DNA from 2 places in the Streptomyces sp. NPDC052042 genome. Region 2 is predicted to be linked to the other one. Evidence: predicted binding sites of a transcription regulator. Region 2 holds the regulator's gene; the other holds the start of a gene.
What was found. The regulator HrcA, encoded in region 2, represses chaperone genes, less so after heat shock. The targets are predictions, from matches to a motif close to TTNGCACTCNGNNNNNCNGAGTGCNAA.
Positions count from the first base shown of each region.

Region 1: groES (co-chaperone GroES) is a predicted target of HrcA. The motif match lies at 3,776-3,802, and genes of this name have one in related genera.

Region 1 covers NZ_JBIUBU010000002.1:381,029-386,408, reverse strand. Annotated here, with positions in the region: gene ACIHCL_RS07035 (carbohydrate ABC transporter permease) at 1-280, shown strand, start outside; gene ACIHCL_RS07030 (hydroxyacid dehydrogenase) at 328-1,356, shown strand; gene groL (chaperonin GroEL) at 1,589-3,214, opposite strand; gene groES (co-chaperone GroES) at 3,315-3,623, opposite strand; gene ACIHCL_RS07015 (polysaccharide deacetylase family protein) at 4,177-5,232, opposite strand; gene ACIHCL_RS07010 (methyltransferase domain-containing protein) at 5,350-5,380, shown strand, end outside.
Region 2 covers NZ_JBIUBU010000001.1:774,348-779,727, reverse strand. Annotated here, with positions in the region: gene ACIHCL_RS03385 (DUF3097 domain-containing protein) at 29-856, opposite strand; gene ACIHCL_RS03380 (MBL fold metallo-hydrolase) at 919-1,674, opposite strand; gene hrcA (heat-inducible transcriptional repressor HrcA) at 1,872-2,888, shown strand; gene dnaJ (molecular chaperone DnaJ) at 2,889-4,028, shown strand; gene ACIHCL_RS03365 (nitronate monooxygenase) at 4,173-5,249, shown strand; gene ACIHCL_RS03360 (16S rRNA (uracil(1498)-N(3))-methyltransferase) at 5,246-5,380, shown strand, end outside.

The DNA of each region.
Region 1 (5,380 bases), on a different contig from region 2:
CGGCCTGCGCATGATCATGCCGGGCTTCGTGACCGTCTTCCTCTTCCAGTTCACCGCGATCTGGAACAACTTCTTCCTCCCCCTGGTGATGCTCTCGGACCGCAAGCTGTTCCCGCTGAGCCTGGGCCTGTACTCCTGGAACACCAACACCCATGGCGAGCCGAGCTTCTACCCGCTCGTCGTCACCGGTTCGCTCCTCGCCGTCGTCCCCCTGATCGTCGCCTTCGTCTCGCTCCAACGGCACTGGAAGGCCGGACTGACCGCCGGCAGCGTCAAGTGACCCTTCCCACGAGCCCCTCACGAGCCCCGAGGAGTACGGGTACCACCATGCCCCACGCCACTGACAACCGGCCGACGACCCTGCTCGCGATGGGTCCGGGCATCGCCGACCGACTGCTCGCGGACCGCCACCGCACCCGCCTGGCCGCCCTCACCCGCACCGACCCGTACCTCGTCGCCCACGACCTGACCGATCCGTCGCCCGAGGTGGCCGCCGCGTTCGCCGAGGCGGAAGTGCTCTTCACCTGCTGGGGCGCGACACCGCTGACCGCCGAGGTACTGGCCGCGGCGCCCCGGCTGCGGGCCGTCGTGCACGCGGCCGGTTCGGTGAAGCACCACATCACCGACGCCTGCTGGGAACGCGGCATCGCCGTCGCCTCCGCGGCCGGGGCCAACGCGCTGCCGGTCGCCGAGTTCACGCTCGCCGCGATCCTGTTCGCGAACAAGCGCGTCCTGCACTCCGCCGACCGCTACCGCGCCCTGCGCGCCGAGCACGACTGGCTCACCGAACTCGACGGTTCCGGCAACTACCACCGCACGGTGGGGATCATCGGCGCCTCCCGCATCGGCCGGCGCGTCATCGAACTGCTGCGCCCCTTCGACCTGGACGTCCTGCTGTACGACCCGTACGTGGACGAGGCGGAGGCGGCCCGGCTCGGCGTACGGCTCACCTCGCTCGACGAGCTGTGCGCGGACAGTTCGGTCGTCTCGGTGCACGCGCCGCAGCTCCCGGAGACGTACCACCTCATCGGCGCGGCACAGCTCTCGGCCATGGCGACCGGGACGACGCTGATCAACACCTCGCGGGGCTCGCTGGTCGACGAGGAAGCGCTGCTGCCCGAGCTGGTGTCGGGGCGGCTGCACGCGGTACTGGATGTGACGGACCCCGAACTCCCGGCCGCGGACTCGCCGTTGTACGAGCTGCCGAACGTCCTGCTCACCCCGCACGTGGCGGGTTCGCTCGGCGGTGAGCTGCACCGGATGGCCGACCAGGCGCTGGACGAGCTGGAACGGTACGTGCAGGGGCGGCCGTTCGCGGATCCGGTCCGCGCGGGGGCGCTGACGCGCTCGGCATGACCCCGGCGGGCCCGCCGCCCGCCCCTCCCCCGGCCCGTGGCCCCGGTCACGGGCCGTTCGCCTGCCCCAGACCGGGCAGGCCGGGCGGCACGATCGGCCGTTCACGGCGATCAGCACGCGCAGGACGCGCCCGTTCAGGTGCGCGGGCCCGCGGCGGTGTCGGTACACATGCCGAGGCCCGGTACCCCGCGACGGGATACCGGGCCTCAGTGGCCGGAGCCGGAGCTATGTGTCAGTGCGCGTGGCCGTGGCCGCCGTGACCGGCCTCGGCCTCCTCCTCGGCCGGCTTCTCGACGACCAGGGTCTCGGTCGTGAGCAGCAGCGACGCGATGGACGCGGCGTTCTCCAGCGCGGAGCGGGTGACCTTGACCGGGTCGATGACGCCGGCCTTCACCAGGTCGCCGTACTCGCCGGTCGCGGCGTTGAAGCCCTGGCCCTTGTCGAGCTCGGCGACCTTGGAGGTGATGACGTAGCCCTCCAGGCCGGCGTTCTCGGCGATCCAGCGCAGCGGCTCGGCGGCGGCGCGGCGCACGACCGCGACACCGGTGGCCTCGTCGCCGGTCTTGCCGAGGTTGCCCTCCAGGACCTTGACGGCGTGGACCAGCGCGGAGCCACCACCGGAGACGATGCCCTCCTCGACCGCGGCGCGGGTCGCGGAGATGGCGTCCTCCAGACGGTGCTTCTTCTCCTTGAGCTCCACCTCGGTGGCGGCACCGACGCGGATCACACACACGCCGCCGGCCAGCTTCGCGAGGCGCTCCTGGAGCTTCTCGCGGTCCCAGTCGGAGTCCGTGGCCTCGATCTCGGCCTTGATCTGGTTGACCCGGCCCTTGACGTCGCCGGGCTCGCCGCCGCCGTCCACGATCGTGGTGTCGTCCTTGGTGACGGTGACGCGACGGGCGGAGCCGAGCACGTCCAGGCCGACCTGGTCGAGCTTGAGGCCGACCTCCTCGGCGACGACGGTGCCACCGGTGAGGGTGGCGATGTCGCCGAGCATGGCCTTGCGGCGGTCGCCGAAGCCGGGGGCCTTCACGGCGACGGCGTTGAAGGTGCCGCGGATCTTGTTGACGACGAGGGTCGACAGGGCCTCGCCCTCGACGTCCTCGGCGATGATCAGCAGCGGCTTGGAGCCACCGGCCTGGATGACCTTCTCCAGCAGCGGCAGCAGATCCTGGATCGCGCTGATCTTGCCCTGGTGGATCAGGATGTACGGGTCGTCGAGGACGGCCTCCATACGCTCCTGGTCGGTCACCATGTACGGGGACAGGTAGCCCTTGTCGAAGGCCATGCCCTCGGTGAAGTCGAGGTCCAGACCGAAGGTGTTGGACTCCTCGACGGTGATGACACCGTCCTTGCCGACCTTGTCCATCGCGTCCGCGATGAGCTCGCCGACCTGCGGGTCCTGCGCGGAGAGCGCGGCCACGGCGGCGATGTCGGACTTGTCGTCGATCGGGCGGGAGGTCGCGAGGAGCTCCTCGGACACGGCCCCGACCGCGGCGTCGATGCCCTTCTTCAGGGCGGCCGGGGAGGCACCGGCGGCGACGTTGCGCAGACCCTCGCGGATCAGCGCCTGGGCCAGCACGGTGGCGGTGGTCGTACCGTCACCGGCGATGTCGTTGGTCTTGGTCGCGACCTCCTTCACCAGCTGGGCACCGAGGTTCTCGTACGGGTCCTCGATCTCGACCTCGCGCGCGATGGTGACACCGTCGTTGGTGATGGTGGGGGCGCCGAACTTCTTGTCGATGACGACGTTGCGGCCCTTGGGGCCGATCGTCACCTTCACCGTGTCCGCGAGCTTGTTGACGCCGCGCTCGAGGGCGCGACGGGCGTCCTCGTCGAACTTCAGGATCTTCGCCATGGGAGCTGAGCTTTCCTCTCGAACGAACCGCGCCCCCGGCCGCCCGGCTGATCATGACGCACGGGGCCAGGGGCGCGGAACGGAAGCAGACGTGGGTGAATTACTTCTCGATGATCGCGAGAACGTCGCGAGCCGAGAGAACGAGGTACTCCTCGCTGTTGTACTTCACCTCGGTGCCGCCGTACTTGCTGTACAGCACGATGTCGCCGGTCTTGACGTCGAGCGGAAGGCGCTCGCCGTTCTCGAAGCGGCCCGGGCCCACGGCCAGGACGACGCCCTCCTGGGGCTTCTCCTTGGCGGTGTCCGGGATGACCAGGCCGGAGGCCGTGGTCTGCTCGGCGTCGAGCGGCTGGACCACAATGCGGTCTTCGAGCGGCTTGATCGCAACCTTGGTGCTGGCGGTCGACACGATCCGGTCTCCCCCTTCGGAGATCTCACGGGGTTAAGAGTCTGAGTGTGGCGACCAGGTTGATCCGTCGTCGCGGGTGCCGGACCGGCCCGTCGCACAGTACTGCTGGCACTCTCCAGGGGTGAGTGCCAGCACCGAGACTATGACCGCGATTAGCACTCGGTCAAGCGGAGTGCCAATTCGGCCAGTCGTGGCGTCAAGGTTCCCCCCGTCCCGGACCGCGGCACGGCGCAGTCCCGGCCCGTTCCCACCCACGGTTCCGGCCGATCCGGCCGCCCGTGCCTCAGCGGCGGCGGCAACGGCGAATGCCGGGACCCGGACGGCCGAGCGCACCGGCCGCCCGCGCCGCGGTCCGGGCGCGGGCGGCCCCGCGGGCGCGGACAGGGCCCGAGGTTTCCGGCCTCGGGCGGAGAGGGCGCGCTCGCGGGCGGCCTTGCGGCCCAGCCGCTCGACCGGGCCGGCCGGCTGCGCACACCCGGCCGCGACCGTCAGCAGCGCTCCGGCCGGCGTCGCGGCGACCGGCCGGCACGCCCGCGCCCCCGCCCCACCCGGCTCATACGTAGTCCTCCAGCCGGGCCACCGCGTACCCCTGGTCCGTGATCGTCTTCATGACGGCGCGGACCAGGTCGGTCATGCCGGCGCCCCATTCGTTCCGGCCGCGGAAGTGCGTGAGGACGATGTCGCCGGGACGCAGCTTCCCGTCGCCCTCACGCCATTCCATGTGGTCCGGGAACGCCTCCGCGTTCCAGAGCGGTACGGCCTTGATCCCGCAGGACTTCGCGATGCGCAGCGTGTCCCGGTTGTAGTTGCCGTACGGCGGGCGGAAGAGCACGGGCCGCTTCCCGAACCGCTTCTCGATGACGTCCTGCTGTCCGCAGATCTCGCGCCTCTGCTCCTCGTACGAGAGGCCGGGCAGATAGGGGTGGCTGAGGGTGTGGTTGTTGAGGGTGACGCCCAGCCGCTGGGCCTCGCCGAAGTACCCGTAGTCGCCGCCCACCTCGTGGTCGCTGAGGAACGCGCTGTACGGGATGTCCAGCTCGTCCATCATCCGCAGCAGCTCGGGGTCCTTCTCCGCACCGTCGTCCATGGTCAGGAAGACCACCCGGTCCTTGGTCGGGACGGTCGTGAAGACCGGTGGCAGGGAGGCGTCGCCGCCCGTGACCTCGAACCCCTGCCGGGTGGCGACGCGCGGCTTGGCGGCGGGCGGCGGGGGCGCGATCAGCGGCGTACCGGCCAGCCCCCACTTCTTGGCGAGGGCCGCCCGTACCGCCGGGGCGAGCTTCGCGTTCTCGCGCCCCGCGGCCGGGGCACCGCGGTCGGCAGGCGCACCGGCCCCCGCCCGGTACCCGGGGCCGCCGGGCTGTCCGGGGGGCGGCTCGGTGGGCAGCGCGGGGAAGGGGCCCATGGAGGCGCCGGTCCGGAGCTCGGGGCCGGTGTCCATCCGCTCCGCGGCCCCGGAGGCGCACCCCGTACCGACGGCGGCGACCAGAAGCGCGGCCAGGACCGCGCGGGTCGGCCGGCGCCCCGCGGAACACGGCCCGCGGGACACGCGCAGGCCCGGTTCACACGCTGCCATGGCTGATTCTTCCTTTTTTCGCATTAGTCGTATAAATGATGTGGCGTCGCATACTGCCAGCTCACGCGGGGCGCTCCGGTCCGACACCACCGCCGGTCCCGCTGTTCGACCCGACTGGTCCACCACCCCGACTGGCCCACAATGGGACGGGTGAACGCTCTCGCCCCGAACGACCCGGCCG
Region 2 (5,380 bases):
CGCCCGTTCCGTGACCGGGCTCGGCCCCTCAAACGCCGGATTCGGGGGCCGTCACGAAGTCGATCAGATGTTCCACCGAGCCCAGCAGAGTCGGCTCCAGGTCCCGGTACGAGCGCACCGAGGACAGGATGCGCTGCCAGGCGGCGCCGGTGTTCTCCTCCCAGCCCAGTGCCCGGCACACCCCGGTCTTCCAGTCCTGGCCGCGCGGCACCACCGGCCAGGAGGCGATGCCCACGGACGACGGCTTCACCGCCTCCCACACGTCGATGTAGGGGTGGCCGACCACCAGGACGTTCGCGTCCGACACCTGTTCCGCGATCCGGGACTCCTTGGAGCCGGGGACCAGGTGGTCCACCAGGACGCCGAGCCGGGCGTCCGGGCCGGGGGAGAACTCGCGCACGACGGCGGGAAGGTCGTCGACGCCCTCCAGGTACTCGACGACCACGCCCTCGATCCGCAGATCGTCGCCCCAGACCCGCTCGACCAGTTCGGCGTCGTGCCGGCCCTCCACATAGATCCGCCCCGCGCGGGCGACCCGGGCGCGCGCCCCGGGGACCGCGAGCGAACCGGAGGCCGTGCGCGCGGGGCGTGCCGGGGCCGCCGCCTTCGGCCGCACCAGCGTGACCACGGTGCCCTCCAGCAGGAAGCCGCGCGGTTCCATCGGGAAGACCCGGTGCTTGCCGAAACGGTCCTCCAGGGTCACCGTCGGCCCCTGGGCCGTCTTCTCGCAGCGGATGACCGCGCCGCAGAACCCGGTGGAGACCTCCTCCACGACCAGATCGGTTTCGGCGGGGACCTCGGGGACGGGGGCGGACCTCTTCCACGGCGGGGTCAGGTCCGGCTGGTAGCTGCGCATCGCACGACGATAGGACGGGAACGGCTCACGACACGCCGAAGGCCCCGCCTTCCCGCCATCCTTCAGACGCCCGCCGGCCCTCCGTGCAGCGCCGCCAGCCGGTCGCGCTGGTCCCGGACGAACGCGGCGTCCACCACCGCCCCGTGCCCCGGCACGTACACAGCGTCCTCGCCGCCCAGTGCCAGCAGCCGGTCCAACGCGGCCGGCCAGCGGGCCGGGACCGCGTCCGGGCCGGCCTGCGGTTCGCCGGACTCCTCGACCAGGTCGCCGCAGAACACCACGGTGGGGGAGCCGGGGACCACTGCCACCAGATCGTGGCCGCTGTGCGCGGGACCCAGATTCGCCAACAGCACCCGACGGCCGCCGCCCAGATCGAGCGTCAGCTCGTCGCGCACCTCGTGACGCGGCGCCACCAGCGCCGCGGCGGCCTCGGCCGCGTCGGGCCCGGGCACCCCGTGGCGCACCGCGTCGTCGCGCAGGGCGGCCGCCCCGTCCCCGCTGCCGAGCAGGTCCGTCAGGCCGGCCGCGCCGTACACCCGGACGTCCCCGGCCTCCCGGGTGCCCGGGAACGCCGCGGTGCCCAGGACATGATCGAAATGGGGGTGGCTGAGTGCGATATGCGTCACCTCCCGGCCGAGCAGGGCCCGTGCCCCGTCCCGGATCCCGGCGCCCTCGCGGAGCGTGGACCCGGTGTCGAGGAGCAGCACGCCCCGCGCACCCGCCACCAGCGCGGTCGTCGCGTCCCAGCCGGGAAGGCGGCGCCGGCCCATACCGTGACCGATCCGCTCCCAGCCGAACTCTTCCCAAGAGGTGTCCATACCGGGACGCTATCGGCAACGGCCCGCGTGGTCTCGCGACCGCGTGGCCGGTCACCCTTGCTAGGCCCCCAGTCGACCGCCGTACACTGACCGGGGGGTGGCTGGCACTCGGGCCGACAGAGTGCCAGGAGGACCCCTGGGGAAGGAACCGGGCACGGCCCCGGAACCGTCGATGAAACCACCTGGAGGTGCGCGCAATGCTCAGCGAACGCAGACTCGAAGTGCTGCGCGCCATCGTTCAGGACTACGTGGGGACCGAGGAGCCCGTCGGTTCCAAGGCACTCACCGAGCGGCACAAGCTCGGGGTCTCCCCGGCGACCGTTCGCAACGACATGGCGGTCCTGGAGGACGAGGGCTTCATCGCCCAGCCCCATACCAGCGCCGGCCGTATCCCCACGGACAAGGGCTACCGGCTCTTCGTCGACAGGCTCGCGGGCGTCAAGCCCCTCTCGTCGCCGGAGCGCCGCGCCATCCACAACCTCCTCGACGGCGCGGTCGACCTCGACGACGTCGTGAGCCGCACCGTCCGGCTGCTCGCCCAGCTGACCCGGCAGGTCGCCATCGTGCAGTACCCCTCGTTGACCCGGTCGACGGTGCGGCACGTGGAACTGCTCTCGCTGGCCCCCGCCCGGCTGATGCTCGTGCTGATCACGGACACCGGCAGGGTCGAACAGCGCATGATCGACTGCCCCGGCCCGCTCGGCGAGGCCGTGCTGGCCGATCTGCGGGCCCGCCTCAACAGCCGGGTCGTCGGACGCCGTTTCTCGGACGTCCCGCAGTTGGTGCAGGACCTGCCGGAATCCTTCGAGAGCGAGGACCGGGGGGCCGTGTCCGCCGTGCTCTCCACCCTGCTCGAAACCCTGGTCGAGGACACGGAGGAGCGCCTGATGATCGGCGGCACCTCCAATCTCACCCGCTTCGGACACGACTTCCCCGTGATGATCCGGCCGGTGCTGGAGGCGCTGGAGGAGCAGGTCGTGCTGCTGAAGCTGCTCGGCGAGGCCACGGACTCGGGCATGACCGTACGTATCGGACACGAGAACCCTCATGAGGGGCTCACCTCCGCGTCCGTCGTCACGGTCGGCTACGGTTCGGGCGACGAGGCCGTCGCCAAACTCGGCGTGGTCGGACCGACCCGCATGGACTACCCCGGAACGATGGGAGCGGTACGCGCAGTGGCACGTTACGTCGGACAGATCCTGGCGGAGTCGTAAGTGGCCACGGACTACTACGCCGTACTCGGCGTACGCCGCGACGCGTCCCAGGACGAGATCAAGAAGGCGTTCCGGAAGCTCGCCCGCGAGCTTCATCCGGACGTGAATCCCGATCCGAAGACCCAGGAGCGGTTCAAGGAGATCAACGCCGCCTACGAGGTGTTGTCGGATCCGCAGAAGAAGCAGGTCTACGACCTCGGCGGCGACCCGCTCTCCGCCTCCGGCGGCGGTGGCGGCGCGGGCGGCTTCGGACAGGGCGGCTTCGGCAACTTCTCCGACATCATGGACGCGTTCTTCGGCACGTCGGCGCAGCGCGGGCCCCGTTCGCGCACCCGGCGCGGCCAGGACGCGATGATCCGGCTGGAGATCGACCTCGCCGAAGCGGCGTTCGGCACCACCAAGGACATCCAGGTCGACACGGCCGTCGTCTGCACCACGTGCAGCGGCGAGGGCGCCGCACCCGGCACCTCCGCCCAGACCTGTGACATGTGCCGCGGACGCGGCGAGGTCTCGCAGGTCACCCGGTCCTTCCTCGGCCAGGTCATGACCTCGCGGCCCTGCCCGCAGTGCCAGGGCTTCGGCACGGTCGTGCCGACCCCGTGCCCGGAATGCGCCGGGGACGGCCGCGTCCGGTCGCGCCGCACGCTCACCGTGAAGATCCCCGCGGGCGTCGACAACGGCACCCGCATCCAACTCGCGGGCGAGGGAGAGGTCGGCCCCGGCGGCGGCCCGGCCGGTGACCTGTACGTGGAGATCCACGAACTGCCGCACCCGGTGTTCCAGCGCCGCGGCGACGATCTGCACTGCACCGTCACCATCCCCATGACGGCGGGCGCGCTCGGCACGAAGGTTCCGCTGGAGACGCTCGACGGCCTGGAGGAGGTCGACATCCGGCCCGGTACCCAGTCCGGCCAGTCGGTCCCGCTGCACGGACGCGGCATCACCCATCTGAGGGGCGGCGGACGCGGCGACCTGATCGTGCACGTCGAGGTGATGACCCCCACGAAGCTCGACGCGGAGCAGGAGCGACTGCTGCGCGACCTGGCGAAGATGCGCGGCGAGGAACGGCCCACCGGCCAGTTCCAGCCGGGCCAGCAGGGCCTGTTCTCCCGGCTGAAGGACGCCTTCAACGGCCGCTGACGGGGCTGGGGCGCACGGGGTCGTTCCGTGCGCCCCTTCGTGCCCTTCCGCGGTCTTCGTGTGCCGTTCTCCCGCCGCCGGAGAACGGCGCACGGCCGCGTCCCCGTGCACGCCGGGGCGCACAAGTCGTGACACGATGCGGTCATGTCATCCGTGTTGACCGGTCTCTGCCGGTATCCGATCGTGCAGGCGCCGATGGCGGGAGGCGCGTCCCGCCCGGAGCTCGCCGCCGCCGTCTCGGAAGCGGGCGGGCTGGGCTTCCTCGCCGCCGGATACAAGACGGCCGACGGCATGTACAACGAGATCAAGCGGCTGCGCACGCTGACGGGCCGGCCCTTCGGCGTCAATCTCTTCATGCCGCAGCCCGCCGTCGCCGACCCGAGCGCCGTCGACGTGTACCGGCAGCAGCTCGCGGGCGAGGGCTCCTGGTACGAGACCCCGCTCGGCGACCCGGACTCCGCCGGGGGCGACGACGGCTACGAGGCCAAGCTCGCCGTACTCCTGGACGCCCCCGTCCCGGCCGTCTCGTTCACCTTCGGCTGCCCGACCCGCGACACCCTCGACGCGCTCGCCGGCGTCGGCACGTACACCATCGTGACGGTGACCACGCCCGAGGAGGCCCAGGCGGCCCAGTGGGCGGGCGCCGACGCGGTCTGCGTGCAGGGCGTGGAAGCGGGCGGACACCAGTCCACCCATCGCGACGACCCGCTGAACGACGGCACCGGCATCGGCCTGCTCTCCCTGGTGGCCCAGGTGCGGGACACCGTGGAGTTGCCGATCGTCGCCGCGGGCGGGCTGATGCGCGGTTCCCAGATCGCCGCGGTACTCGCCGCGGGCGCCCAGGCGGCGCAGCTCGGCACGGCGTTCCTCGTCTGCCCGGAGTCGGGCGCGCACCCGCTGCACAAGCAGGCGCTGACCAACCCGCTGTTCGCGGGGACCGTCCTGACCCGGGCGTTCTCCGGCCGCCCCGCCCGCGGCCTGGTCAACCGCTTCATCCGCGAGCACGGCCCCTACGCCCCCGCCGCCTACCCCCAGATCCACTACCTGACCGCCGGACTGCGCAAGGCGGCGGCCGCGTCCGGGGACGCCCAGGGCATGGCGCTGTGGGCGGGGCAGGGCCACCGGATGGCCCGCGAGCTGCCCGCCGGACGGCTGATCGGCCTGCTCGCCGAGGAACTGGACGCCGCACGGACGGCGCTGAACGCAGGGAGCACGCGGTGACCGCACCGGTCTTCGTCGTCGAACAGGTCCCCGAAGGGCCCGAGTTCGTCCTGGACGGGCCCGAGGGGCGGCACGCCGTCGCGGTGAAGCGGCTGCGCCCCGGCGAGGGCGTCGTGCTGACGGACGGCCAC